Regions from separate parts of the Shewanella sp. SM29 genome, predicted to be linked through region 4. Evidence: predicted binding sites of a transcription regulator. Region 4 holds the regulator's gene; each other region holds the start of a gene.
What was found. Region 4 encodes sigma-54, which starts transcription at its own class of promoters, with help from an activator protein. Its sites were predicted from a motif close to GTTGGCACGNNNNTNGNNT; they were not measured.

Region 1: the regulator sigma-54 is predicted to act here: its motif matches at 5,316-5,334, upstream of L5L77_RS04955 (flagellar assembly protein FlgT).
Region 2: the regulator sigma-54 is predicted to act here: its motif matches at 5,074-5,092, upstream of flhA (flagellar biosynthesis protein FlhA).
Region 3: the regulator sigma-54 is predicted to act here: its motif matches at 4,838-4,856, upstream of L5L77_RS04035 (TorF family putative porin).

Annotation. Positions count from the first base shown of each region.
Region 1 is NZ_JAKKRN010000005.1:68,964-76,327, forward strand. It holds gene L5L77_RS04930 (thiamine pyrophosphate-binding protein) at 1-1,372, opposite strand, end outside; gene L5L77_RS04935 (N-acetylneuraminate synthase family protein) at 1,372-2,244, opposite strand; gene L5L77_RS04940 (hypothetical protein) at 2,322-2,561, opposite strand; gene L5L77_RS04945 (motility associated factor glycosyltransferase family protein) at 2,558-3,886, opposite strand; tRNA gene L5L77_RS04950 (tRNA-Arg) at 3,938-4,013, opposite strand; gene L5L77_RS04955 (flagellar assembly protein FlgT) at 4,069-5,235, opposite strand; gene L5L77_RS04960 (FlgO family outer membrane protein) at 5,516-6,148, shown strand; gene L5L77_RS04965 (LPP20 family lipoprotein) at 6,145-6,594, shown strand; gene L5L77_RS04970 (flagella synthesis protein FlgN) at 6,721-7,146, opposite strand; gene flgM (flagellar biosynthesis anti-sigma factor FlgM) at 7,149-7,364, opposite strand, start outside.
Region 2 is NZ_JAKKRN010000005.1:110,903-118,266, reverse strand. It holds gene L5L77_RS05190 (RNA polymerase sigma factor FliA) at 1-666, opposite strand, end outside; gene L5L77_RS05185 (MinD/ParA family protein) at 659-1,540, opposite strand; gene flhF (flagellar biosynthesis protein FlhF) at 1,545-2,927, opposite strand; gene flhA (flagellar biosynthesis protein FlhA) at 2,939-5,038, opposite strand; gene flhB (flagellar biosynthesis protein FlhB) at 5,221-6,351, opposite strand; gene fliR (flagellar biosynthetic protein FliR) at 6,370-7,167, opposite strand; gene fliQ (flagellar biosynthesis protein FliQ) at 7,172-7,364, opposite strand, start outside.
Region 3 is NZ_JAKKRN010000004.1:106,940-114,303, reverse strand. It holds gene L5L77_RS04075 (GGDEF domain-containing protein) at 1-713, shown strand, start outside; gene L5L77_RS04070 (DUF3016 domain-containing protein) at 757-1,281, opposite strand; gene L5L77_RS04065 (hypothetical protein) at 1,561-1,869, shown strand; gene L5L77_RS04060 (hypothetical protein) at 2,005-2,319, shown strand; gene L5L77_RS04055 (DUF4240 domain-containing protein) at 2,333-2,842, opposite strand; gene L5L77_RS04050 (hypothetical protein) at 2,971-3,351, shown strand; gene L5L77_RS04045 (response regulator) at 3,434-4,231, shown strand; gene L5L77_RS04040 (HU family DNA-binding protein) at 4,391-4,663, shown strand; gene L5L77_RS04035 (TorF family putative porin) at 4,955-5,647, shown strand; gene rimK (30S ribosomal protein S6--L-glutamate ligase) at 5,706-6,611, opposite strand; gene L5L77_RS04025 (putative bifunctional diguanylate cyclase/phosphodiesterase) at 6,791-7,364, opposite strand, start outside.
Region 4 is NZ_JAKKRN010000012.1:51,525-58,888, forward strand. It holds gene mgtE (magnesium transporter) at 1-148, opposite strand, end outside; gene L5L77_RS10320 (HPr family phosphocarrier protein) at 399-674, opposite strand; gene rapZ (RNase adapter RapZ) at 661-1,515, opposite strand; gene ptsN (PTS IIA-like nitrogen regulatory protein PtsN) at 1,512-1,955, opposite strand; gene hpf (ribosome hibernation promoting factor) at 1,958-2,245, opposite strand; gene L5L77_RS10340 (RNA polymerase factor sigma-54) at 2,274-3,752, opposite strand; gene lptB (LPS export ABC transporter ATP-binding protein) at 3,860-4,591, opposite strand; gene lptA (lipopolysaccharide transport periplasmic protein LptA) at 4,588-5,142, opposite strand; gene lptC (LPS export ABC transporter periplasmic protein LptC) at 5,129-5,689, opposite strand; gene kdsC (3-deoxy-manno-octulosonate-8-phosphatase KdsC) at 5,686-6,237, opposite strand; gene L5L77_RS10365 (KpsF/GutQ family sugar-phosphate isomerase) at 6,237-7,214, opposite strand.

The DNA.
Region 1 (7,364 bases), on a different contig from region 4:
TATTCATCTGAAACGAACCATCCCCAGCAATGCAGAGAATTGTAGACTCAGGAGCGTGAATAGCTGCACCGATAGCTGTAGGGAGGTCATACCCCATAGTGCCATGTCCAGCAGATGTCAAAAGCTTGCGCTGCGGTAGTGCAAATCTGAAGTGTCTAGCAACCCAGTGTTGGTGTGCACCTACTCCAGTTGTGACTAAAGTACTTTCGGGTAAATTGTCACTGAGTTTTTTGAGTAGTTTATCTGGTGCAATACCTGGATATTCTGGATATGGCCAACTAAATTGGTCACGCCATTGCGTGATAGTGTTATTCCATTCAGAAAGTTCTGGGACTGATAATTTGTGTTGATTCTTTAATAAAGTATCGAAAAACTCAGCAAGTCCAGAATGAACCGCTGCATGGTGTGCTATCCGGCTGTGGGCTAATTCACCTTCATCAATATCAACTCTGAAAATTTTTGCATTTGCTGCAAAATCCGCTTTAAGCGTACCCGTTTGGCGGACATCCAATCGAGATCCTAAAACCAGTAATAAATCGGATTCTGCAATGGCTTTGCCTGCAATCTGGCTACCGGTATGACCATGAAAGCCTAAACAGCCATTATCATCAGTGGGTAGAACTCCGATACCCAAAAGACTATGACTGACAGCCGCTGGCCAATGGATTCTCAGTTTATGCAATGCTTCTACTAATGCAGGAGTCGTCATGCCATTACCGCAAATAATGACTGGCCTTTGCGAAGTATTTATTGCTTCAATTAGGGTATCAACAAATACATCAAGTTCTGCTGTATTGGTTTTCGCTAATGCAGCTGTAATCAGCTTGATTGGCTCTGTAACTGCGGTGCGTTGCACATCCATTGGTAAATCAATGGAAACGGGGCCTTTTCTGCCTTCTAAAGCGAGAGCCCATGCCTGTGGAAGGATTTCGTATAATTCCACAATATTTTGGGGTTGAAACTGTGCTTTAGTGATCGGCTTCATTAGGGCTGGGGTATCGACCTCTTGGAATCCTGATTGACGAACAGACTTGCTTCCGGTGAGATCTCCCGTACCGACTTGTCCTGTGAACACCAGCATAGGTATGCCATCAAAATAGGCATCAGCGACAGGGGTTAGCACATTCGTTACGCCTGGCCCCGATGTCACTGCAACAATACCGGGTAACTGCGTTAATTTCCCCTGAGCTAAAGCTGCGTAACCTGCTCCTTGTTCATTACGAGATGTATAAACGGCAACACCAAATCGTTTGCATGCATCGAGGAGGGGAGCGATTGTTCCTCCTGGATAGTTATGGAGTGCATAAATACCCTGATGTGCCAAAAATTCTATAACAGCATCTGCTGCCACTGTGATGGGGGACAAACTCATTATTCTGATACTCCAAATTTCTCTCTTTGATGCCGCAATGGACGTAATCCATCAAGGGGATCCGCTCGCCATTCTCTATCTGAGGCTTCACTCGCAACAAATTGTTTTTCTGGTTTGCCATCAATCACATTGGCTAATTTTATACCTTGGATTACGGGTGCTATCTGTTGTGGCAGCCAACAATGTCCTGAAGCATATTCATCGCCTTTTTCATCTAAATCTAAATGAAACTCTATGACATCGGCTCGCCATTTGTGTACAGCTCGGTTAAGTACCGCACTAGAGACAGTATGATCAGACCAGCCAACGTTAACTTGATAGCGGTTTCTAAAGCTTTCTAATACCGCAAGATTACATTCATTCTCAGGAGTTGGGTATGCCGATACACAATGAAGCAAGGTGATGTCTTTCGCGCCATTTTCTTTTAGCGTGAGTACCGCTTGATCTATCTCTTCTAAAGTAGCCATGCCAGTTGAAAGAACAACAGGTAATCCCGTTTTTGCACAGGCTACTAGTAGATCCGTCCATAACAATTCGTAGGAGGCAATCTTATAAAAATCGACATAGGGTTCAAGTTCTGCCACTGCATCTAAGTAGAATGGTGTACAAGAAAACTGAATGCCATATTTATCACAACTTTGTTTTAATTCAGGCAAAAAACTGACTGGGAGCTCCCAATCTTTGCGCTTTCGATGTGTTTCACTTTTAGCCAGAATCTCGGGAGCGAAAAGTTGCTCTATTTGGAAAAGCTGAAACTTTACGGCATCGCAACCAATGTCTGCAGCAGTTTTGATAAACTCAATGCAGCGCTGTAAATCTCTATGATGGTTGCTGGAGACTTCAGCGATAAAAATAGGTGAATGTGTAGTCATAGTAACTCGCAAATGGCTCGGTATAGTCTATTAACGGCAAGTCTCTGGGAAGCTTGATGCCTGGTGCTCTTGCTTTATCAGACTAGTTCTATTAGTTCATACTCTAAATAATCGGCAAGGCTTAACCAATCGTGTTGCTCTTGTGCCTGAAGCATAGCAGGCAATATTTGCTGAAAAGTCGAATTAAGGACAAGTTCTGGGCAGTTTTTTTCTATTTTATCAAGACATAACCGTAACTCTACTGAAGCCTTTGCTTCTTGACCGAGTCTAAATAAACCTGCCGTTTGCCGCAGTGAATCTTGTAGACTTAAGCTCATAATATGAGGTCCTTATACTGAGAACCGCGAATTTTAGCGCCTGATAAACTCGCTTGGTAAAACTTTACTTCTGGATGCTTGGCGATATAGCGTTCCAAGTGTCTGAGATATGCTCTTAGGTTTAGATCCGTCGCTATCCGCTGACCTTTGCCATTGATCAACCAGTGTTTCGCTTCCTTCACTTTCTGAATAACCGCATTAACCCATATTTGTTCTTTTATATCGTTTTGACCAAATTTGTGATCATTCCAGAACGCATGACTTTTGTTATTGCAATAACAAAAATCACACCCTAATAGGGTAATTTCTTTTGCCTTTAATTTGATCGCTAAATCAATTGCCGGATGAATGACGCTTCCACTCGTGAACAGTCTTAGTTTGGGATATTGAGAGGCGAGCTTGTCATATATTTTACTGCCTCCATAGGCAATAAATCTTTGGCCTAACCAAGCATTAAGTACAATTGGATCAACTCGGGGGAAATAAACAAGATTTATGTCATGAGTTGAGGCTAGCGGTAAATGGTATTCGCCTATTAACCCGTCAATACAGATCACAATATCTGGTTTTATATTATTGTGAAGTAAACCACGTAATGCAGTATCTGCCGCAATGATCAGTGGTCTATGGGAACTTGAACTAATTTGTTGCAGATAATCATAATGCTCTTCTAAAGAAGGACCCGAGCCAATCACGATAGCTTTATAACTACTATGACTATTTATTAAGCTCGCGGCATCAGGATCGTGCGTAATATAGAGTTGGTTATCCTCGAAGCGTTTTAATATTGCAGGATCATCAGATTGATGTCGCTGATTAGAGAACTCACGATTGAGCTCCATGACTAATAAGTCTCTGAGAGTCGCATTCTCATCACTGACAAGAGTGAGATCTGGCGTAATTGCAATATTAGGGAAATTTAACTTTGCGCTTGGAAGCGCAGTCAAATTAATGTTTGAATGCTTTAACCATTCGCTTTGATCTGTGTAACTGATGAGGAGGGCAAAAACGCTGAGATTTAAAATGCAAACATCAATTGAAAGATACTGTGGATTATCGATAAGTAAACTTGGTACATCTCCCATACCGACACCGTAGACGGTTACGTGAGTTGCATCTGCAGGTAATGTACTGATAAAGAGCTGTGCTTCAGCGATGCGGTTATGACGACTACTGAGTTGAATGCCATTGACACTGATAGTTTGATTGCGACCGTTGACAAGGTGGGCATCTAATTCATTGATAGTTTGGCTTTTGACCGCAGCGGCTACGATAGGCCAACGCTTGACGATAATATTGAGATTAGACGCAAATAGCTCGGTCATTCCGTTTCTCCGGAAGATTTCTGGGAGTTTGATATCACCAAGTTCACTATCTGGTCTCTCCACAGGGACTCGAACCCCGATCGGCCGCTTAGGAGGCGGCTGCTCTATCCTGTTGAGCTATGAAGAGACGACAGTGATTATACTGGTTTTATCTTTGATTAAAAGGCTTATGATTTAGTTGCTTAAATCTTAAGCGCTATGTCGTTTATCTGTACATTGTAGGCGGCATTTTGGTCTACAAGTACTGCGGTGGCGCTTTCTTCGCTTACTTGCTCAATTTTTACCGTTGCACGACTTTTGGTCGCGACGGCGCGCATTTCATTGAGTCTATCGGGTAAGTTTTGTTGTAATACTACTTGGAATTTATCACCGACACGAATGCCATGTTTACGGCCTAGATTTAATATAATCCTGTCTGCTTGTCGGCTAACGACTTGGCCAAGTAATGGCCTGCAATTAAGTGTGCTGTCTAAATCTCGGGTAGCTTGCAATATTAATTGAGTAATACTTTTTCCATAGGAGGAACGCCAGAATCTATTACTGTTGGGAGCAATGATAGCCTGTTCTTCAAATTCCCATGGGGCCGATGTGTTGTAGCTTTTGCTCCAGACCTCTTCGCCACTGATCCCATGATAGAGGCTGAGTTTGAATTGAAATTGCCTTAGCGGAGCTTCATCCCAAAATCCTAAGAAGGTGGGTTGTACAGGCTCTATCGATATATCAATGATCTGCGGTTGAAGAATATATTGGCTGTCGGTAATTTCACTGAGCCAGCTTGGGAGTCGATAACCGCGAATATCCACTAGGTCTTGTTCAATATCGAGTCGCTCGTTAGCATGGATGTGACTAAAGCCAGTTGAAGAGTAATCTTCTATAGTGTTCCCTAACGCCTCTGAAATGACCTCTTCAAAGCCTGAAAGTTGTCCATATCTAAGCTGAGAACGATCTTTTATTTGTGTTTGAGGTATTAAAATAGCGGCCTTTAATTGGCCATTAGGACACTGTTGTGTTGGATCATCATTTAGATCGAGGCGTAGGGATACATATATTTTATTTCCCTGAATTTGTTCACTTACGAGTTGGATGTTTATGGCTTGGGCGTTGCGATTTATCGCAAAGTTATTTTGTGTGAGGTTACCATTAGAGGTTTGTTGCTCACTGGATATTTGAATACCTGTGCTCAATGTCGCATAGCTAACAGCTTGATTAATTGCTTCTTCCCTTGCTTGAGCTGTATTACCATTGATAATAGTTGCTTCTCCGCTGGCTTCTATCCATTCGGCTCTGGTGGGCAAAGAAAGTAGTAAAAGGCTCAAAATGATGAGCGAAGCTGAACTTGGTATGTGCATCAATTCAATCCTTATCGCTAAGCTAATGGCGATATTACCAATCGAGCCAGTTTTCTGACTCTTAATCTAATATGGCAATAAAGCAAATTTCGTGCCTGAGTATGAGAACTTTTGATAAAGTTTCCATTGTTACAGTCGATATACTGCGTAATAGAAGAATATTGTCGGACTGAGGTTAATATTGGTCCGAAGATTGCTGGTTTTTGTTACTCATTAAAAATTTGAAGCTTAGAAAGTGAGTCACTTGACTGCCAATGCACCCATAGATGAGGTAAATCCAATGCTAAAGCGTGTGATTATTCCCTTAACATTGATAATGTTAGGTGGATGTGTAGCTAAACCGGTTACGCCGCCCAAACCGAGTTTAGTGGATGGCAATGGGTTGCCGCCAACGGCAGTGATTAACCATTTAGCACAGCGAATAGTGACTGAGCTCGTTAAGCAAAATGATGCTCTGCGTTCTGATCAACCTATCGTAGTTGCAACACCAGTATTAGTGGGTGATTTGAATGGCACTAATGCGTTAGCGCAACAGTTACAGCAAGGATTAATGACATCGCTCCATAGCTTTCAGTTTAATGTGGTGGATTTAAACTTAGCTGATGGCTTGAGAGTCACATCTGACGGGGATTTTATTTTGACGAGAGATTGGCAAAAATTGTCGAAAGATCTTCCTGTTGAACATCTTGTCGTTTCGACTATGAGCGTAGTAACCAATGGTATGGCGATCAATACTCGGATTGTGAACATTAGTAACAATCGCGTGGTATCGGCATCTCAAACTTTTGTGACTCAAAAAGAGTTGGCAAACTACATGCAGCCTTCGGAGCAAATTGTGTCACAAAATGGCATCTTATATCGTCAGGCGAGTCCAGGTATGAATGAAGTGCGTGTTTTAGGAGATGGAAAATGAAACGCTACCTTTTAGTTATTGTGGCGCTAATGCTAACTGGCTGCGCTGCTAAAGATAGATATGTGCAATGGGAAGATGTGCCGCCGCCGAGTTTTCCTAAGTTAACGGCTATAGGATATGCGCCGTTAGCGACTCAACCTGCTAAAGAGCAATCACAAAGAGTGTTGATGGCTATGCAAGCATCAAAAATTGTGGCTTATCGTGAATTAGCGGAACAAGTTTATGGGCAGAAAATAACGGCAAACAGCAGTGTCAGTGATTGGATGTTGACGGACGATAATGTCAAAGCGTCAGTTTCTGGCGTGATCCGCGGCGCACGAGTCGTTAAGAGTTATCCAGCAGGCGAGCATTATGTCACTGAGTTAGAACTTGATTTTTCACAGGTTTGGGCGCTTTATCAACAACAGAACCGTCCACAACGAGTGAAGGAAGTGACGTATTTCTAGCGTTATTGAATGTATGTTCAACAGCATGTATTGAGCCGCGTATTTACGCGGCTTTTTTTTTGTACAAGACATTAATATCTAATCAGAGCTTAGAAAAGGGAATGCTAAGTGGGAGTGATGCGCTTATTAGGCCTTTAAATCATTGCCTAAACTTGAGATAGTCGAGGTCTTGCCTTTATCGTTATAGGTGAGGCTGGAGGCGTTTCTGCTGGCTTGTAAAGCTTGAGCAAAGCGATTTAAACTCGCTAAATTCATCTCAATTAAACTAGCATTTTGTTCGTTTAATTCTTTGCATTCAGTCAATGCGTCTTTGATCTCGGCCATTTTATGCACGAGTTCGACTTGCTGAGTGAGTAGCGATTTATCACTGTGTTTTGCCAGAATATCATCATTAGTCTTTAGTTCTTTGAGACATTGCGATTTTTCGTTAGCAAGGGAAAGCAGTAAATCGGCGTTTTGGTCAACCAAAGCGCCTTTTTCCTTGAGTATGATTTGCTTAAGAACAGCCAAATGGGCGTGTTGTAGATCTACCAGTTTAGCTATTTCAGTCATAGTTACTCTTTATTTAAGTCATTAAGTTCGGCTTCAAAACTTGCAATATTGGCAGCCAACTTTTCTGGGTCAATTTTATAGCGACCTTCGGCAATAGCTTGTTTGATTTCTGCTACTTTCTTTTGATCAACTTCAGGAAGGCTAGCCATTTTAGTCTGAGCTCCTTGAAGTTGTTGTGCCTGGGCCGTAATGACCACAGAGTCGCTTCTTTGTGGTGT
Region 2 (7,364 bases), on a different contig from region 4:
TAATATCTGGCTAACCCGCGATTCACTGACTTCAAGAATGGCGCCAATCTCTTTTAAATTCAATGCTTCATCGTAGTACAGGGATAACACTAATGCATCTCTTTCAGGCAATAATTTAATTGCCTCAACCAGAGCAGAATGAAATTGGTTCTCAGCTAATGCTTCAAATGAATCATCATCGGACCGATCACTCACTGTAAGTATATCCTGAGATACGCCTAAATCTTCTATCCCTATGATTTTTCCGACAGAAACATCGTTAAGAATATGATGGTACTCATCGAGCGTCATATCAAGTTTTTCTGCAATTTCTGTGTCGCGTGCATCACGACCCAGTTCTTGCTCTAACTCATCAATAGCGTGTGCAACCTTACGATTGTTACGATGAACGGAACGAGGGACCCAGTCGCCACGACGAATTTCATCTAACATGGCTCCACGTATGCGTATGCCGGCGAAGGTTTCAAATTTCGCACCCTTGCCACCATCAAACTTGGATGATGCTTCTAGTAACCCCATCATCCCAGCTTGGAGTAAATCATCTAACTGCACAGATGCAGGTAGTCTGGCGAGTAAATGATGCGCAATTCTTTTAACCAACGGAGCATACTGTTCAACGATCGACGATTTATTGTCTAAACAAGTATACGCAGCGGCTTTATTCACTCGTTTTTTCCTCTTGAAAATCTGGTCGTTGTACTAAACGCTCAACGAAAAACTCCAAATGCCCACCAGGTTGCTGCGGCACAGGCCAGCTCAAAATTTTATTTGCCAATCCTTGATACGCAATCGCCGCTGGTGATTTAGGATAAGCTTCAACCACCAATTTTTGTTTACGAACTGATTTACGTAAGTTTTCGTCAAATGGAATCGTGGCGACTAATTCAAGTGCAACATCTAAAAATCTGTCGGTCACTTTACTGAGTTTAGCAAATAATTCCATACCTTCGCGTAAACTACGCACCATATTGGCAACTATTTTAAAACGGAACACGCCATGCTCACGGCTGAGAATTTTAATCAGGGCGTAGGCATCGGTAATCGAAGTGGGTTCATCACAAACAACGACTAGCACATCCTGCGAAGCACGTGAGAAACTGAGCACCATATCTGAGATCCCAGCCGCTGTATCTACGACTAGAATATCAAACTGAGTCCGCATCTCACTAAATGCACGGATTAATCCAGCATGTTGCGCCGGGCTTAATTCCACCATCCCCTGTGTTCCTGAGGTGGCTGGTACTATGCCTATCCCCTTTGGACCACGAACGATAATATCGTCAAGCTCTGCATCACCAGAGAGAACATGAGAGAGGTTACGCTCGGCACGAATACCCAGCATGACGTCGACGTTTGCTAAGCCAAGGTCAGCGTCAAGTACCAAGACACGCTTGCCTTTTTCGGCTAATGCCACAGCAGTATTAATAGAAACGCTGGTTTTACCCACGCCTCCTTTGCCACCAGTGACCGCGATTACTTTCACTTTTTCGTTATAGGGTTGATTCATCATACGTAAACCACTTGCTTGATCCAGGGTCATAAATCTACTCAAATGCACAGGCCATATTATCTGACCACGCTGTGTCTTGTAATGATTGTTGTTCTGTACTATCTAACGCTGCGAGTGCCTGCTGGGCTAAATCTAGGGTATCCGCAACTTTCATATCTTCAGGAACTCTTTGTCCGTCAGTAATATAACTTAATGGTAATCCGTTTTGGATCAACACACTTAATGCCCCTGCTAACGACACAGATTCATCGAGTTTTGTGAGAACGACACCAGATAGGGGAATGCGTTTAAAATGATTGACTGCATCTTGCAGCACACGGCGCTGCCCTGTCGCAGACAGTACCAGATAACTGCGGATAGGTATCCTGCTATTTGCAGTTAAATTATCAAGTTGCTGGTAAAGGCGCATATCTCGCTGTCCCATGCCAGCCGTATCTATCAATACTAGCTTGCGATTCCTAAACTGATAGAGAATTTGCTCTAATTCATTTAGATCATGAGCTTGCTTTACTGGGCAGCCCATTATTTTGCCATAAGTTGCTAATTGCTCATAGGCTCCGATGCGATAATGATCTGTGGTAATTAAAGCAACATGTTCAGCACCATGATGTGCCGCAAAACGGGCAGCAAGTTTAGCTAATGACGTTGTTTTACCAACGCCAGTAGGGCCAACTAATGCAACCACCCCGCCCTGTTTCACAATGTCATCACCCTGATTGTCAAGCATATTAGCAAGACTTTGTGGTAATGCTCTGACTAATTCAGCCGGCGTATAATGCTGACTCAGCGCGGCTAATTTATTCGCAACCGCAGGGGAGAATTCAGCCTCAAGTAATTTGGCTTCGAGCATAGCACCGACAGGATCGATGCGTTTTTTATGTTCCGTCATCAAGGAGGATACTTGATGTGTCAGTAAATTACGCAGTGATGCTAATTCATCACGCATAGCCTCAATATCAGCACTTTGTTTCTGTGATGTTTGTGGCTTTTTATCAAACGAGGAAGGCGCTTCACGACGTTCTGGTTTCACAGCAGTAGGGGCTTGTAAGCCCTTAGCCCATGCAGGTAACTCGGCATCAACTTGCTGATGTGACATTTGTTGATTCAAACGGCTTTGCTGCTTCTCAAGTAAGGCTTGTAATGAGTCTGCAGGTGCGGCTGGCTTAGCGCGAGTTTCTACACGAACTGGCTGTTTAGCACCCAGGGACACGAGATCGTCGCTCACGTCCATAAAGGTCGGTGCTGGCGCAGTGGCTGCAGTTTTCGCTTTAGGTTCGTCATAGTCAACGGCAGCGACAATTTCGATGCCACCGTTCACTTTTTTATTTGACATAATGACGGCATCTGAGCCGAGTGTTTCTTTCACTTGGGCCAGTGCGGCGCGCATGTCTTTGGCAAAAAATCGTTTAATCTTCACTTATGCGTCCTCTACTGGCCAACTGCAGATACGATACGTATTTGCTTCTCATCAGGTATTTCTTGATATGAAATGACTCTGAGATTAGGAATAGTATGTTTAACAAAGCGTGACAGCGTCGCGCGTAACATACCTGACGTCAACAATATGGCGGGTTGTCCGACCATTTCTTGCTTTTGAGCCGCATCGGCAAGGGACTGCTGCATGCGTTCTGCAAGACCGGGTTCAATATTTGGACCATCACCACCGGTTGCTTGCATTGACTGATGCAACATCTGTTCCAACTCTGGCGCCAAAGTAATGACGGGGATTTCGAGCTCTGGGCCTGAAATTTCCTGAACTATCATACGCTTCAAAGCGATACGCACAGCGGCAGTCAAGACTTCAGTGTCATTACTCTTAGTGCCATATTCTAACAAAGTTTGCACTATAGTACGCAAGTCTCTAACTGAAACCCCTTCATTTAATAGGTTCTGCATCACTTTTACGACATGTCCTAGTGGCATGATATCTGGAATAAAGCCATCAACCAGCTTAGGTGAGTGTTTCGCAAGCATATCCATCAGTTGTTGCACTTCTTCGTAACCTAACAACTTAGCGGCATTATTTGTGAGTAATTGACTAATATGAGTTGCAACAACAGTGGCGGCATCGACGACGGTATAACCTAATGTTTGTGCGTGCTCACGTAACTCAGGGGCGATCCATACAGCTTCCAGACCAAAGGCGGGATCGCGCGTTTCGATACCATCAAGTTTGCCATAGACTTGGCCAGGGTTGATCGCCAATTCGCAATCATGACGAATATCTGCCTCTCCGACGACGACGCCCATTAATGAAATGCGATACGCATTAGGCGATAAATCTAAGTTATCGCGAATATGCACCGCAGGCACTAAGAAGCCTAATTCCTGAGACAACTTTTTACGTACGCCTTTAATGCGGCTTAGTAACTCGCCACCTTGGCCCTTGTCTACCAGAGGGATCAAACGATATCCGACCTCAAGACCAATAGTATCAACATGATGTACATCGTCCCAACCCAGCTCTTTAGGCTCTTTATCTTGTCTTTCTATTGGACCCGATTTAACTTGTTCTAGCGCTTTAAGGCGTAGGTTTTCATTTCGTTTATAAACAAAATAAGCTGCACCAGCAGTCATAAAGGCAAAGCTTAAAAACGCCATGTGCGGCATACCAGGAACAATACCCATTACAAACAGGACTCCGGCGGCGATACCCAATGACTTATGACTGTCAAACATCTGACTCATCATCATTTGGCCCATATCACCCGACTCGTTTTGACGAGTCACCATCAAGGCCGCGGCGATTGACAATAATAGACCAGGGATCTGCGCCACTAAACCATCACCGATAGTCAGTAAGGTATAAATTTCAACCGCTTCAGAGAAACTTAAGCCATGCTGCACAATCCCTATGATGAAACCACCTACGATGTTGATCACTAAGATCATGATACCGGCAATCGCATCCCCTTTAACGAATTTGGACGCACCGTCCATCGCACCATAGAAATCGGCTTCACGGGTCACTTCGGCACGGCGTATTCTCGCTTGGTCTTGATTTAAGGTTCCAGCATTTAAGTCAGCATCGATTGCCATTTGCTTACCAGGCATAGCATCCAAGGTAAAGCGGGCGCTAACTTCTGCGATACGACCTGCACCTTTAGTAACTACCGCAAAGTTGATGATAATCAAAATGATAAAGACCACTAGACCAACGGCATAGTTACCACCGATCACCACAGAACCGAAGGCTTCAATCACCTTACCCGCTGCATCACCGCCATTATGACCCTCAAGTAAAACCACACGAGTAGAGGCAACGTTGAGCGCAAGACGTAATAACGTCGCCACCAGTAACACAGTTGGGAAGGCAGCAAAATCTAAGGGTCTATCAGTATAAATAGCCACCAGTAATACGATGAGAGCTAACGCAATGTTGAATGAAAAGAGTATGTCTAATAGAAATGGAGGGATAGGTAAAACAATCATGGCCAATGCAGCAAGCACAACCACCGGCGTGCCAATGCCTTTAAAAGTGCTGAGCCTAATTTGTTTTACTTGACCAAGAGTCGCTTTAACATCCATTCGCTATAACCTAAACTTTGACGTGTAATAGCATAAAGCAAAAAACGCGCCAACAAGATTAAAGCCATTAATGAAGGAAAAATATGCACTGTGACTGATTGATATACATAAAATTAACCATAAAAAACAAATGAACTCGACATCATCAGCTTTACCAATGACTACCATCTGAGACTAGTGGTTCAATATTTCAATTCATCTGGTATAGGTTGATTGAGTGGGACAGGAATAGGTTTACGACCGCGTCCTTTTTGATATTGGCGCAGCTGGAATACATAAGCCAAAATCTGTGCGACAGCAGTAAACAAACCTTCAGGGATCTGCTGGTCTAACTTAGTCGTATGATAAATAGCCCTTGCAAGTGGTGGGGCCGAGACAATCGCAATATTGTGCGCGCGGGCAATCTCACGTATTTTAAAAGCCACATCATCAACACCTTTCGCTATCACAAAGGGAGCCGCAGAGCGCTGCACATCGTATTTAATCGCAACAGCAAAATGCTCAGGGTTAACGACAATCACATCGGCATTTGGCACTTCAGCCATCATACGCCTTTGTGCTAGTTCACGTTGCATCTGCCGTATATGCCCTTTCACCTCAGGTTTACCCTCAGTATCTTTATATTCATCTTTTACTTCTTGTTTGGTCATCTTAAGTTGCTTGTTGTGATTCCAAATTTGGAACGGCACATCGATGACGACAATAAACAAAATCGAGGAACATAACAGGATAAACATCCAAACCAACAAATCTAATGCATGGTAAACATTACCTGGAAGATGGTCGCTAGACAGCAACATGATGTCATTGAAATAGAAGCTTAATAAAAAATAAGCAGAAAACGCTACTACCGAAAATTTTGCAATGCCTTTGGTGAGTTCAACCAGAGCCTGTACGCCAAACATGCGTTTAAAACCAGCAAGGGGACTCATTTTACTGGCTTTTGGCATCATAGCTTGGGTCGAAAAATTGATCCCTCCAAGAGAGACGTTACCGATAAACGCAACAACCACAATCAGTAGCATAATTTTAGCCATGGGCCAGGCTATTTCACTCGCAACAACGCCCCACACTTTGAACATTTCATTCGTATCAAAAATTTGCGCCCTATCCATGGTAAATACAATTTCAAACACCCGAGTTAGGCTAATGGCCAAACTTGGGCCTAGCATATAAAACCCACATGCTGCCGAAATTAATACCGCTGCAGTTCCAAGTTCTTTCGAACGTGCAATCTGTCCTTTTGTTCGCGCCTGTTCTAGACGCCTCCCCGTGGGTTCCTCTGTACGTTCATCACTTGATTCTTCAGCCATGGGCTTCTCCTAATCCCATCATATCAAGCCATCAGCGTTACATTGGAGCGCTAACATATCGCAAAGCAGCACTTGAGCCGTCGACCATACTTCATCGAAGTGTGCCATTACCGGTGTTAGGGTTAACCACAGAATAAACAGTCCACCAATCATAGTGATCGGAAAACCAATAGAGAAAATATTCAATTGTGGCGCGGCGCGGGTCATGACCCCGAAGGACAAGTTGACTAATAACAAGGCGATAATCGCAGATATCGACATAGTGAGTGCCGCACCAAACATATACGACCCCCAATCAGCCAGCGATCGATAACTTGTCAGTGTTAAGCCTTGATTAGAAATCGGCAAAGTTTCAAAGCTTGCCACTAGCATACGGATCATCAAAAGATGGCCATCCACAGCTAAGAAAATCAATGTCGCCAATAAAAGGAAAAAGTTACCAATAACGGGTGTTTGTTGGCCAGAACCGGGATCAACCATAGAGGCAAAGCCTAAACTGGTCTGCATACCAATGATCTGTCCAGTGAGCACAAAGACTTGCATCACCATTTGAGTCACAAACCCCATGGCAACACCGATAATAATTTGCTGCGCCGTGATGAATACTGCGCTTAACGAAAATAAATCCACATTTTGAGTTGGAGGAAGAACGGGGGCTATCGCAAAGGTAATTGCCATCGCCAATAATAAACGCACTCGAGTTGGTGTCGTTGCCGCCCCAAATACCACCATGACCATCAACATGCTCGCGACGCGGAACAATGGCCAAATATAAGCGGCAATGGTTTGCATTAAGGTATCGAGCAGCAGCTCCATCGCGTTAGCCTATCACTTGAGGAATGCGATTCACCATCTCGATGAAAAAGTCCATCAGGGTTTCAACTAACCAGTGCCCCATAAACATTAGGCCAAAAAGTGTCACTAACAAACGCGGAAGGAAACTTAAGGTCTGCTCGTTAATAGAAGTCGCCGCTTGAAACACAGCAACGATTAGCCCAATTCCCAGCCCTGGC
Region 3 (7,364 bases), on a different contig from region 4:
CGTTATCCACCGTAAGTCAATTACTGACCTCAGAGAGTGCTAATACGGTAGCGCAACAGTTCATTATCCTTCGCCGTGGAAAACTACTCGGCATAGGCCATACCAAGGATTTGCTACAAAGGATCACAGAGCACAGAATTAAGATGGCGCACCATGCGAATCCTCTGACAGACTTGCCGGGTAATGTGCCCATTCAAGAGGAATTAAAACGCCTTAAGATCCAAAAGAAACATTTTTATCTAGCCTATTTTGATCTGTGTAACTTTAAGCCCTATAACGATATTTATGGATTTTGCCGTGGCGATGAAGTGATTTGTGAAGTGGCGAATCTGTTACTGAAGTATAAAAGCGACAATTGCTTTGTTGGTCATGTCGGCGGCGATGACTTTGTAATTATCAGCACCTGTGAGCATATGATCAGCCGTTGCCAGCGAATTCTAGCGGATTTTGAAACCCATAAGCATTTGTTTTATAGCGCAGATCACTGGCAGGCCCAGGAAATGCTCGCCGACGATAGAAAAGGTGAAGCCTGTTACCATCAATTGATCAGTCTGTGTGTAGGCATTTTACCCCCCGCACTCACCTTTAACGCCCATGAACACAGTCTATCTACCTTAAGCGCTAGGGCAAAAAAACAGGCAAAATCCGCAAATAACGGATTTTACCTGTTAGAAAATCATCTGATTATCGACACTCAGACCCTAACGGCATAGCTAAACAGCTTAAATCCTCAGCATTAGCGACCGATATGAGATATTAAAGCTGTGGTGCAATCGTCTTCTTTAACCACTCGGTTAACATTTTGGTTTCATACATAAAAGGTTTATCATTTAAAGATTGGATCCCATCCATGAACCCCATATTCGACAGTTTTTCATCACCCGCGATAATCACTTTATCGTTTTCCATGACTTGATAAGAAAAAGTCATACGCGGCGGATAAATGTCTTTGATAATGCGTAAATCATTGGCGGTCGCACCAAATGTTGGACGCATATCACCCGCAAGATCAACATCGGTAATGGTCATTTCAAGCTTTTGATTTGGTTTTAAAATCTTCGCGGCTTCTTTATTGATGTTTTCAGTTAAGGTCTCAAATAATCGCTTCTCATAACGGGATTGGAGCTCCCCTGATGATTTTATATCGCGATAATCTTTAGGACTTTGCCAAACAATTTTAACCACACCATCTTCGGTGACGGGATCCACAGGCGCTTCATCGGCCGCCCAAGCCGCACTGCAACTTAATACACCTGCGAGTAAAAGGGACTGAATTTTCATGTTTGCCTCCAAGGCCTAGATAACTTTCTTGAGAACTACAGTACAAAATCTAACCTGAACTAGAGCTTAACGCAAAACTGATATAAGTACAGCAAATGTGTCGTAAGCTTTTGTATAATTGAGTAAATATTGTTTAACCATCACAACCGATACGTATCTTTTTGTATCGAGATTGCACCAAGTAAGTGCATAGTTATCAATTTGTGAACATTTCACGCGCATAACGACAAAAAAAGCGTTATCCTTCCGCTATTGTTTACATTGCCCACTTAATAAAAAATGAAATTCCCTGTTGTACCTGTGTTCATTCTTATCCTGTTTACCTGCGTCGTAAGTGCGATTTGGTTTATCTCCCCGAGTGACAAAAATACTGGCCCTAAAACTTGGTCAGCCTTTATCTACAACCATGGCTATGATTCAGGAAAATATAAAAAAACCGATAACTTTGACAGCTATAATACCTGCCGCGATTTTGCACGCGAACAATCTGCCTTCTACGACAATGTGCCTTGGGAATGTGGATCTATGTGCCAGTTCGATACTCGTAAGCAAGGATTTCAATGCGAAGAAATGAAGAATGAGCACTAACTAACCATTCAGCATAGGTTCAATATTTATACAATAAACTCAGCTCCTCACAGTACAACTCGTTTTCTTTACCGTCTAAGGATGCACGATTTAGAACTAACGTGTTAAACGTAATTTTTAACTTGGAGCTTACCTATGAACCTAAAAACGGCTTATCTATTCAACCCATATTCACGAAAACTCGCTTTATTGGCACTGCTGACAATTGGAACGAGTATCAGCCTTTCAAGCCAAGCTGCACCATTGACCATCAGCCAGCAACAAGCTGTTACTGTTCATTTGAGTAAATTGGCTCAGGCGCAAAATGCGGCTGAACATCAAATGACAGAGCAGCTTAAGCAAGATTTTAGTCAACAATTAACCACGCAAGAACATGAGTTTATGAGCGACATCTGCCCTAAATATGGCATGACCTTCGATGTCACTACCAACGCTTGCTTACGCTCGTAAGGTATTGCCAAGATTAAAATGGAAAACGGGCACTCAGTTCAGGGTATTGCAGCTTTAAATCCTTGGGCTTAGTGCTAAATTTTTTACCCACGGGCGTCGCCTTGCCCGATGGCATAAAGGGCAGTTCCTCACCGGTTCTATCTTCGTATAATTGCCCTGCGATAAGGTCGTATTCATCTACAAAAGGGTAAGCATAGGCATCTCGCTCTGGCCAAGCGACTAAACGTGCTAGGGCGTCAGGCTGATTAACCACACCTTCGAAAATTTCTTTACCAAGTGAAATCAAAAAACACCTAAACTCGGCAAAAGCATATTCAGAATCACAGCCCGTAATAATGTAGGCCGCCCCCCAAACAGACCACAAATAACTACGGCGCATCTGCTGACCAAAGATTTTATCGAAAGCTTTTAACTCTTCATTACTCAATTCGGCAAGTTTCTGCTTCAGTGCTTGAGTCAAAGACTCCTGTGATTGCGCCGCTTCCGTTCGCGTGACTAAACCCCAAAACTCAACTTCTGTCATAAACGTCACCTATTTAGAGCCTCTAGTAAAAAGGCATATTCTACACGATATTACGGTTATACTGGACTCGGATTAGGGCATTTCCTACACTTGCTCATCTTCTTTGCTACTGGTGTGCACTTCAATCTATGCCTAAACGTCTTATACTACTGATCACGTTATATTGCCTCTTCAGCATTGCTGCACTTTGGCGTACTGTGATGACTCAATCCCTTGATGTATTCACCCTAGGTGTCCTCCCCGTGCTCGTTGGCATACTCATACGGGCGCCGTGGTCTAGCTTAGTGTTGAAGATTTATATTGGCATGCAAACCTTAGGATTCTCGGCACTGGGGATTACAGCAATTATTGCCTATCGCATTACCCCTGAGGATGTAAAAGTAGTTGTTTCTGGCCACAACATTCCTATGTTGCCACTCACAGTGAGCATTATTGTTATTTTACTCGTGCAGTATTGGATCGCATTTTCTAAGGTCACGAGACACTATTTGACCCGCCAAACTCAGTAATGGACTTTGTTGCTAAGCTGTTATCAACAGCGTAGCTTAGCGACCCAGTAAAATACTTACGACTTTTAACTTGAAGTAGACTATGAGCCATTTATCGCCCAGCGAACTTTCCATTCTTTTGGTAGAACCTTCAGAGACACAGCGTCGAATTATTATTCAGCGCTTACAACAAGAAGGCATTCTCAGCATTCAAACCGCAGAAAACATAGAAGCGGCTAAAGATATTATTGCTCGCCATAAACCTGACCTTATTGCGAGCGCCATGCATTTCGATGATGGCACTGCCATCGATCTCTTGGGCTACTTAAGGGCCAACGCTGACTGCAAAGATATCCAATTTATGCTGGTCTCGAGTGAGTGCCGCCGTGAGCAACTTGAAATATTCCGCCAATCGGGTGTAGTAGCGATTCTACCTAAACCCTTCAGTGCCGACCATTTAGGTACAGCATTGAATGCCACGATTGATTTACTCAGCCACGATGAACTCGACCTGAGTAATTTCGATGTACAAGATGTGCGTGTATTAGTGGTCGATGATAGCCGTATGGCAAGAAACGTCATTAAACGTACGATTGGTAACTTAGGGATGAAGCTAATTACCGAGGCCGAGGATGGCGCGCAAGCCATAGCGTTAATGAAACACAATATGTTCGACTTAGTGATCACTGATTACAATATGCCGAGTGTAGATGGGCTAGCTTTGACACAATTTATCCGCAATGAAAGCCAACAATCACACATTCCCATCTTGATGGTGTCTTCCGAAGCCAACGATACCCACCTCAGCAATGTATCCCAAGCGGGTGTAAATGCCTTATGTGACAAACCCTTTGAACCCAAACTTGTTAAAAAATTACTCTATCAACTGTTAGAAGAATAAAACCAGAATAAAACTTAAGTCACGAACTGAGTAAATATTCTGCGCTTTACTGAACATCTTGCTGCACGCTAGACGCAAAAGGCTTTCCAAGTGTTAAACCTTATGGCATGTTAGGCACGCTTATTTCAAATAAATCTACGGAAAGAAGAGACAATAAAAATGAACAAAACTGAACTAATCGCCAAAATTGCAGAAAATGCCGATCTAACGAAAGTAGAAGCAGCACGCGCATTGAAGTCTTTTGAAGCAGCTATTACCGAATCAATGAAAAATGGTGACAAAATCTCCATCGTAGGTTTCGGTTCTTTTGAAACAGCGACTCGTGCCGCTCGCACTGGCCGTAACCCACAAACGGGTAAAGAAATTCAAATTGCTGAAGCGACAGTGCCTAAGTTTAAAGCGGGTAAAACCCTACGTGACAGCGTAAACTAAGTTATAAAATTCAATACAACGCCTCCATTGTGAGGCGTTTTTTTTGCCCAATCCCAGTGAAGCACTGAATATTTTTTGCACAACAAAAGTGCGCCTCTGCCCCACAAACTGGCAAATAAAAACATTTCATTAACATTGCAAGTTCTAATACCTTGTTTTACATGGCATTGTAATAGTGGCATGTGATTAGCAAATCCTTCCTTAGAAAAAAACCAAGATGCACTAATGAACACAGCTGACTTTGAGTGTGCCAATGGTGAATCGATAAATAAGTCAATCGAGGGGATGAGCATGAAGAAATCACTGTACAGCGTTTTGGCCTTATCGACGGGAATGTTACTGGCAGGCAACGCCTTTGCAGCCGTATCAGGCAACATTGGCGGTACCTCTAATTATCTATGGCGCGGTGCGACCCAAACTAAAGATGCGGTCGCAATCCAAGGTGGCCTTGACTACAGCCACGATTCTGGATTTTATGCGGGAACTTGGGCATCGAATGTGGATTTTGGTGATGATACTAGCTACGAGCTTGATCTATATGCGGGTTATGGCGGCAGTATTACCGAAGACATCAGCTACGACTTTGGCTATCTCTACTACGCCTATCCAGACGCGCCAGGCAGTATTGATTTTGGTGAGCTCCATGCTGCTGTCACGTGGAAATGGCTCGAACTTGCTTACTCCCAAGTCATCAATGCCGGTGACGATCTGGCCGCCGATCCTTTAGATAATAAAGATCTCAGTTATCTTGCCGCGACGGTATCCGTTCCTCTCACTGAAAAGCTGAGTTTATCAGTGCACTATGGTTACTCAAACGGTGATGTCGTCCAATCTTGGTTTGGCGAAGATAATTATGCCGACTATAACGTGACTCTCAGCGCAGATACCAGCATAGGCACAGTGTCATTTATGGTCTCAGATACCGATCTCACCGATGATGATGCCAAACTAGTACTCGGATATTCCTACAGTTTTGATCTATAAGCTCTAAACATAAAAAACGCCACCTTAAAAAGTGGCGTCGTTTTATCACAATCACCTACTAGGCAATAATTGACCGGTTTGTTTTACGGGCCGCAACCATTTTCTCAATATATTCAACAATAGGCTCAGTCACTGAAATCCCTGTTGTTTGCTCAATCCCTTCAATGCCTGGCGCCGAATTAACCTCAAGGATCAGTGGACCACGGTTAGAACGTAAAATATCTACTCCCGCGACAACCAATCCCATCGCCTTCACAGCGGCAATAGCCATTTTACGCTCAACAGAGGTGATTTTTACCACCTCACCACAACCCCCTAAATGCAGATTCGAGCGAAAATCACCCTCGGGACCTTGACGTTTCATCGAAGCAACAACCTTGTCACCGACAACAAAACAACGAATATCACTACCATTGGATTCTTTAATGTATTCCTGTACTAAGATATTCGCTTTGAGCCCCAAGAATGCTTCAATCACGCTCTCAGCAGCCGTTTTAGTTTCAGCGAGTACGACACCAATCCCTTGAGTGCCTTCGAGTAATTTAATGACTAACGGAGCGCCGCCCACCATATTGATGAGATCTGGGATATCATTTGGCTTATTGGCAAAACCCGTCACTGGCATGCCAATCCCTTTGCGGGAAAGTAGTTGCAGTGCCCGCAATTTGTCCCGCGAACGCGCAATGGAGATTGAATCATTCGCGGCATATACACCCATCATTTCAAACTGACGTACAACGGCACAACCATAAAAAGTCACGCTAGCATGAATACGCGGAATGATGGCATCAAACCCAACTAATTCAGTACCTTCATAATGAATGCTAGGTTTAATAGAATTAATATTCATGTAGCAATTCAGCGTATTGATCACGACAGCTTCATGTCCACGACTTTGGCAAGCCGCGACTAAACGTTGTGTTGAATACAACTGGGGGAATTGGGATAAAATACCTATTTTCATTGCTGAGTGACCAACTTAAGCATGAGTGAATAAACCGTTCTGCGGCACCAAAAGCACAGCGACAGAAAAAGGGGCTGATATTTGTCTATTGCTCAGTGTAAAGCAAGAAAATATTCCTCACCAGACGAAATCATTATGCTAATGAAATACTTCAAGACCTATCACACTCGGAACTCGGTTTAAGTTAACAGCGGCAGAATATACTTAGCCTCAAACTCCGTTGCATCTAAGGGACGAGAAAACAAATAACCTTGTAATACAGTACAATGGCGAGAAGTGCAAAACTCAGCCTGCTCAATCGTTTCAACGCCCTCAGCTACTGATATGACATTAAACCCATGGGCGAAGTTAAGTAATGCAGCGAGCAAACAAGTGTCTTTATCATCCTTATCATAGGAAGCGACAAAGCTTTTATCGATTTTCAGCACGCTAATGGGAAACAATTTGATATGTTCTAAGGACGAAAAACCCGTCCCAAAATCATCGAGGGCAAAACGCACCCCTAACTCGGCGATTCTATCGAGCATTTTGGCATGTTCATGGGGATCTTCAATAAGGCAATTTTCAGTAATTTCAAGCTCTAATGCTACAGCAGGAAGTCCTGTCTTAGTCAGCGTACTCGCTATTTTATCAAACAGGTTCTCATTTCCAATTTGCGATGCAGACAGGTTAACGGCAATGGTAAATTCTCTCCCTGTTGGCTGTAATTGGGTTAACCAAACCTGTGCCTGAATACAGGCTTGTTCAAGCACC
Region 4 (7,364 bases):
GTGATGATTCTAAGATCAGCGCGATATCTGAGGCGGCCATTTTTTGCAGCATATTACGCACATGCACGAACATGCCGCTGCTAAGCGCTTGGTTTAACTGGTCAAGACTATGTCCGGTGTGATCGTTTTCTGCATTATCTACGGGCATTTGTCCTCCATTGTGCGGCAAATTGGTTTGAGATCTTAGTGTTGGGCTAGGATTTAGCGGTGACTAAGCGTCAGTCGATGACACAGATTAAGGCGGCTAAGGTAAGGTTAAGGCCAGCGCAATGACCGCTAGTGTAATCACCTGTGGCTTGTATCGTCGAGCGACAAATGTTTTGCCATGTCTGAATGGCAAGTTTTTTAAACTAGACATGAAGTGAAACTAACGATGAAGTGCTTAGTGTGAAGTGAAACTAACAGGCTTCGTCAAACTTAGCGTCGATTAAGGCACAAATGGCATCGAGAGCCGGCTCTGCATCTGGGCCTTCGGCGATAAGCCTGATGGTTTTACCCATGCCAGTTTCAAGCATCAGCAAGCCAAGCACACTGGCGGCCGATGCTTGTTTATCGCCTTGTATTAAGGTGATGGTCGCATCAAACTCGGAAGCCAGTACCACCAACTTAGTGGCGGCACGGGCATGTAAACCGAGCTTATTACAGATGGTTATCTGACGCTCAAGCTTTGGCATTATTGAGCTCTCGATGACGGGCATAAACTTTATGTTTACCGTTACTAAAGCGTTTTGCCAATTGCTCTGCGACGTAAACCGATCTGTGCTGTCCACCTGTGCAGCCAATGGCCACAGTTAAATAACTGCGATTGTTACGCTCGAGGTGCGGCAGCCAAGTCTCCAGTAAATTTTCGATTTGCCAGATGAACTTATTGACCAGTGGTTGGCGATTTAAGAACTCAGCTACGGGTTCATCTAAACCAGTCAATGGTCGCAGTGCCAACTCCCAGTGGGGATTGGGCAGGAAGCGCACATCGAACATAAAGTCGGCTTCGGTGGGCATTCCGTGCTTAAAGCCAAAGGACTCGAAGTTGATCACGAGTTCTTTATCGACACTACCAAGGAGAATTTGTCTGACTTGGTCGCTTAAATCATAGATATTCAAATTCGACGTATCTATGTAGTGATCGACCAGTTTTGACATAGGCTCGAGCAGTTTTCCCTCCAGCTTTATCGCTTCTTGCAAAGAGACTCGGCTCTTCGACAAAGGATGCAAACGGCGGGTTTCGCTGTAACGCTTGAGCAGAATTTTATCGCTGGAGTTAAGGAAGAAGCTCGTTAACTCAGTATCTGGAGGTAGGCTAGCGAGTTGTTTCACTAAGACCTTATCCTGCTCAGGCATGTTACGCACGTCGACACTGATGGCGACGAGATCGTTACTGCCTTTGAGTTGCTCAAGCAAACTGCCAATCAATGGCAAGGGAAGGTTATCGACACAATAATAGCCGAGATCTTCGAGTACCCTAAGGGCGACAGATTTGCCTGAGCCTGAGCGGCCCGACACTATGACCAGTTTCATCCAGTGATTACCTGATAGAGTTCCGTTTCATCATGCGTCTTGCGTAATTGCTTTAATATTTGCTTGTCGCTCAGCTTTTCGGCCATGCAAGACAAGGTACTTAAGTGCTGCTGACATTGGTCTGCAGGCACCAGTAGTGCAAATAAAATATCAACAGGTTGCTTATCGATAGCATCAAATGCTATCGGCTCTTCACACTTAATTAGTATGGCAATGGGCTGATCTATATCGGCTAGTCGACCATGTGGAATGGCGATGCCGTTACCTATACCTGTGCTCCCCATCTTTTCGCGCGCCACTAGGCTTTCGAATATCTCTTGAGATGAGAGGGTCGGGTACTGGGCAGCGACTAAGTCGCTGATGAGTTCCAGTACCTTTTTCTTACTGCCCGGAGTGGCGCAGGTAGTGCACTCCGGCCGCAGTATGGTACAAAGTTCCATTATTAGTGTTTTGTTAACTTCTCTTTGTGTTTAATAACCTGACGGTCAAGCTTGTCAATCAGGGCGTCTATAGCGGCATACATGTCAGCATGCTCTGAAGTAGCAAAAACTTCACCACCTATGAGGTTTATTCTCGCTTCGGCAATTTGTTGCATTTTCTCAACATTGAGCACAACGTGCACATTATTGATCTGTTCGAAATGGCGTTCAAGTTTTGAAAACTTTTCTTCTACATATGCACGTAACGATTCGGTAATTTCGACATGGTGTCCACTTAGGTTTATTTGCATAGAAACGTCCTCCGATATCCACTGTAGGTTATAAACTTTTACGCTGATTAGAAGGTGGAATAAGCATAGCCTCTCGGTACTTCGCAATGGTTCTGCGGGCTACGTTGATCCCTTGTTCTGCCAGAAGCTGTGCCATCTTGCTATCGCTTAATGGTTTTTTCTGGTTTTCCGCTGCCACCAGTTTCTTTATAAAGGCTCTGATTGCTGTGGATGAGCACTCACCACCATCGTCAGTACCGACGTGGCTAGAGAAGAAGTATTTTAGTTCAAAAAGTCCCTTAGGGGTATGCATGTATTTTTGAGTTGTGACCCGTGAGATGGTGGACTCATGCATTTCTACCGCTTCGGCAATATCGTTAAGCACCATAGGCTTCATGGCTTCTTCACCATACTCAAAGAAACCTTGCTGATATTGCACTATGCAATTAGCAACTTTAAGCAAAGTATCGTTACGGCTTTCTAGGCTCTTAATAAACCATTTAGCCTCTTGCAGATGGCCGCGAATAAATTGGCTATCGGCTTGGTTTTTGGTACTGCGTGCCATAGAAGCATAATGTTGATTTACATTGATTTTTGGCATGCAGTCAGGATTTAGCTCAACGACCCAGCGGCCATTTTTCTTCGACACAGACACATCTGGGATAACGTATTCGTCATTATTGGGCGTGATCAACAAACCTGGGCGAGGATTGAGGGTTTGGATGAGTGCTATACCATCCCTTAATTCATCTTCTTTTAATTTAGTCTTACGCATCAACAACCTAAAGTCTCGGGCGGCGATCAGATCTAAATGATCTTTGATCAGCATACGGGCGTTTTCTAGGTTGGGAGTATCAGCGGCGAAATGCGACAGTTGGATCAGCAGGCATTCACTTAAATCGCGGGCGGCAACGCCTATGGGATCAAAATGCTGAATACGCTTGAGTACGGCTTCGACTTCGTCAAGCTCAACTTCAGGATTACCCATGGCTTCGAGAATTTCTTCAGTGCTTTGGGTGAGATAGCCCTGATCGTCGATGGCATCAATAATGGCGGTGGCAATGGCTAAATCGGTTTCAGAAAACGGCGTGAGGTTTTTTTGCCATTCTAAGTGTTCGTACAAACCTTCACTGGTCTCGCCTTGGAAGGGCATATCGTCTTCACGACTGCCGCCGGGGCCTGAGTTTGGGGAGGCGGTAAACACTTCATCCCATGTGGTGTCCATGGGGAGCTCATCGGGCATGGATTCTTTGGTTAGCGACTCTGCCGTGTCTATGGTGGAGCTGTCTTTTTCTGGTGGCAGAGTGCTAGATTCACTGAAATCCGTATCGGATAGCGTTTGGTTTACAGGGGTTTTAGTGGCGTCGAATTGATCCTCTTCCAGCTCGAGAAGGGGATTAGAATCTAATGCTTGCTGGATCTCTTGCTGCAGTTCTAATGACGACAGTTGCAACAGACGTATAGCCTGTTGTAGTTGTGGCGTCATGGTTAACTGTTGACCCAGTTTGAGCTGGAGTGACGCTTTCATGTTACCGCTGATCCCTACGTTATTATTGTTGGATGAGGTCGCTTATTATCATTTTGAGTGAAGCCCAATGGCGGTGTAAATTGCCTCCATTGGCTTCGCTCGATTAACTATAGCCTGAATTGTTCACCTAAGTACACAGCCCTAACTTGCTGATTGTCTAAGATCTCTGCTGGAGTTCCTTCGGCAATCAGGTTTCCGTGACTCACAATATAAGCATGTTCACATACATCTAATGTCTCGCGGACATTATGGTCTGTGATCAGTACGCCAAGGCCGCGACTTTTGAGTTGTTCGATAATCTTCTTGATGTCGATAACCGAAATAGGATCGACGCCGGCAAACGGTTCATCGAGCAAAATGAACTTAGGATTAGCGGCTAAAGCCCGCGCAATTTCGACGCGACGACGTTCGCCACCCGACAATGACATGCCTTGGCTGTCACGGATGTGGGTGATATGAAACTCTTCGAGCAGATGTTCTAGTTCTTCTTCTCGTTCTTCGTTTTTAAGTTCTTTACGAGTTTGCAGTACGGCCATGATGTTGTCATGAACAGTTAGCTTACGAAAGATACTGGCTTCCTGCGGTAAGTAACCTATGCCTTTGCGGGCACGCAGATGCATAGGATCTGCGGTTAAATCATCATCGTCGATAAAGATATGTCCCTTATCGCTCTTCACTAGCCCGACAACCATGTAAAAGGTCGTGGTTTTACCTGCACCGTTTGGACCGAGTAGGCCAACGACTTGACCGGTTTTTACCGTCAGACTGACGTCTTTAACCACTTGGCGACTCTTGTAACTTTTCGCCAGATTTTGTGCTCTTAAGGTGATTTGGGTCATTTAGAGTCCTGCTTTTTCACAGGTTTATCCGCTGGAGCATCTGATTTAGCATCATCTTGATAGTTTTCTGGCTGAATAATAGTGATCACGCGATCGTCACCACTGCCAGTACTCTCGGCCATCAATTTCTGTTGAATCATGTTATAGCGGATTAAATTGCCTGTAACTTGGCTACCCGCTTGATCTAATGACGCCATACCTTTCAGTGTTAAGGTGCGGCTTGCCATATCGTAACGAATTTCTTTCGCGCTTGCCGATGCTGGGCGGCCATCGTCTAATATTTGGCTATACGTAGCAGGGTTGCCTGTGGCGACCAAAGTTTTGCTATTTTCACCTTCAGCGGAAAATGCACGCAGTTCATTTGCTTGGATTTTTATTGAGCCTTGGGTAACTTCCACCGGACCAAAGAAGATGATCTGGTTGTTTTTGATATCCGCAGTTTGGCTCACAGCTTTAATTTTGACTTCTTGCTTTAAGTCGCCGACTTTCGCGAAAGCACTCATGCTCATAATTAGCATTAGGCTGGCAAGTAATACGTTATTTTGCTTCATATGTTCCTACTACCTGACTGGTCAATTGCACTTCTTGCGCGTTGAGGTCGGCATAAAGGCCTTGGCCTTGAATATTAAAATCTTTCCCTGTGACGTAAATGGTACGGTCAGAGGTCATTATCATAGTGTTGAGATCGAGTTCCAGATAACTGGTGGACAAGGTCTGAATCGGTTCTTCTGGGCTAATGGCATCGATAATAACATTATTTTCTAATACAACCTTGCCAGTTTCCTTGTTTAGCTTGCCCTGATCTGCCCTGAGTTGCCATTGTGCTTTACCTTGGTCTGGATAAACAAGATAAACAGGTTGAGTAAAGAAAGTTTGATTCGTTGAATCATAATGTTCCATGTGTTTCGCCGTCACACGGCTATTCACTAGTCCTTGCTCATTGAACTCAACACTGCGCAGATCTTCAACGATGAAATCTGGGGTATTTTGATCTTTTACTCTGTTATCGGAATCACCGCTGTGTTTGTTCTGGACCTGCCAGTAAAGCGCTAGTGCAGTTCCAAAAAAAGCGATAATCGCGAGTGTCACACGACTCATATACTCATTCCATGGGCCGAAGTGAATTTATTTTGACTTAGGAGTAACAGATCTGTGAGTTCACGCAGTGCACCGTGGCCACCATTGAGCGTAGTCACAAAATGGGCGTGTTGGCGTACATAGGGGTGGCCGTCAGCAACACTGACCGCTAAACCGACGACATTCATCACGGGGAGATCGACAATATCATCACCGATATAAGCCACTTCTTCTGGGGTGACACCATAAAGTGCGAGCAATGCTTCATAGGGCTCGAACTTATTGTCTACGCCTTGGTAAATATGGGTAACACCAAGGGCTGTCATACGGTTTTCAACGATTTTGGATTGACGTCCTGTGATCACGGCGAGGTTGAAACCGCTGGTGAGGAGTGAGCGCACGCCATAACCATCGCGGGTATGGAAGGCTTTGAGCTCTTCGCCGCTATTACTCAAGTAAATACGGCCGTCGGAAAACACCCCATCGACGTCACAGATTAACAGTTTAATCTTTTGTGCGCGTTGCCACACATCATCACTGATTGGGCCGTAAAATCCTTGCTGTGGCATTAAATGACTCCTGCTTTAACCATGTCTAGCATGTTAAGAGCGCCGATAGGATGGCGGTCTTTATCAATAACAATTAATCCGTTGATGTTTTTTGAGTCCATCACTTGCAGCGCTTGGGCGGCCAATACATTATCCGTGATCGTGACGCAGTTACGGGTCATCACATCGGCAATGGGCGTCGTGCGTAAATTCACTTCGGCATCAATAACGCGGCGTAAATCACCGTCGGTGAAGATACCAACCAGCTTGCGCTGATCATCAATAATCGCCGTCATGCCTAAGCCTTTCTTGGAGATTTCGTACAGAGCTTCTGTGATGCAAATATCGTGGTTGACGAGCGGTAAGTCATCACCGCTATGCATGACATCGCAGACTTTTAACAGCAACTTACGTCCTAATGCACCGCCGGGATGGGACATAGCAAAATCATCACGGGTAAAGCCTTTTGCTTGCAGCAGCGCAATGGCGATGGCATCGCCCATCACTAAGGTTGCTGTGGTACTTGAGGTGGGGGCAAGTCCAAGTGGGCAAGCCTCTTCTGGGACTTCAATACATAAATGCACTTTAGATAATCGCGCCATGTTCGATTCGGGTTTACCTGTTACCGCGATAACGGGCACGCCCATACGTTGGATGACCGGCATTAAGGTGAGGATTTCGCTCGACTCACCGGAATTTGAAATCGCTAAAATCACATCGTTATCGGCCAATACACCCAGATCGCCGTGGCTGGCTTCACCCGGATGCACAAAAAATGCGGGCGTTCCTGTGCTGGCGAGGGTGGCAGAAATCTTATTGCCGATATGGCCCGATTTGCCCATTCCCATGACAATCACTTTGCCTGTGCAGTTGAGGATCAACTCGCAAGCTTCTGCAAATTCAGCCGAATCAACATATTGATAAAGATTGTCTAGGGCTGACTTTTCAATGTCGATAACTTTACAACCCCATTGGCGCAGTTGTGATTTGTCTACCATGTCTATCTCTCTTTTTGCATTGTCTTTGTCGCCCCATTGATGGGATTGGAATAGCACAATTTGGTACGCGATAAAGATGATATGTAATAGGCTTTCTGCCAAGTATTAGTTTGTTTTCAGACAATTTAGCTTATGTCTTACTGTGGTTTA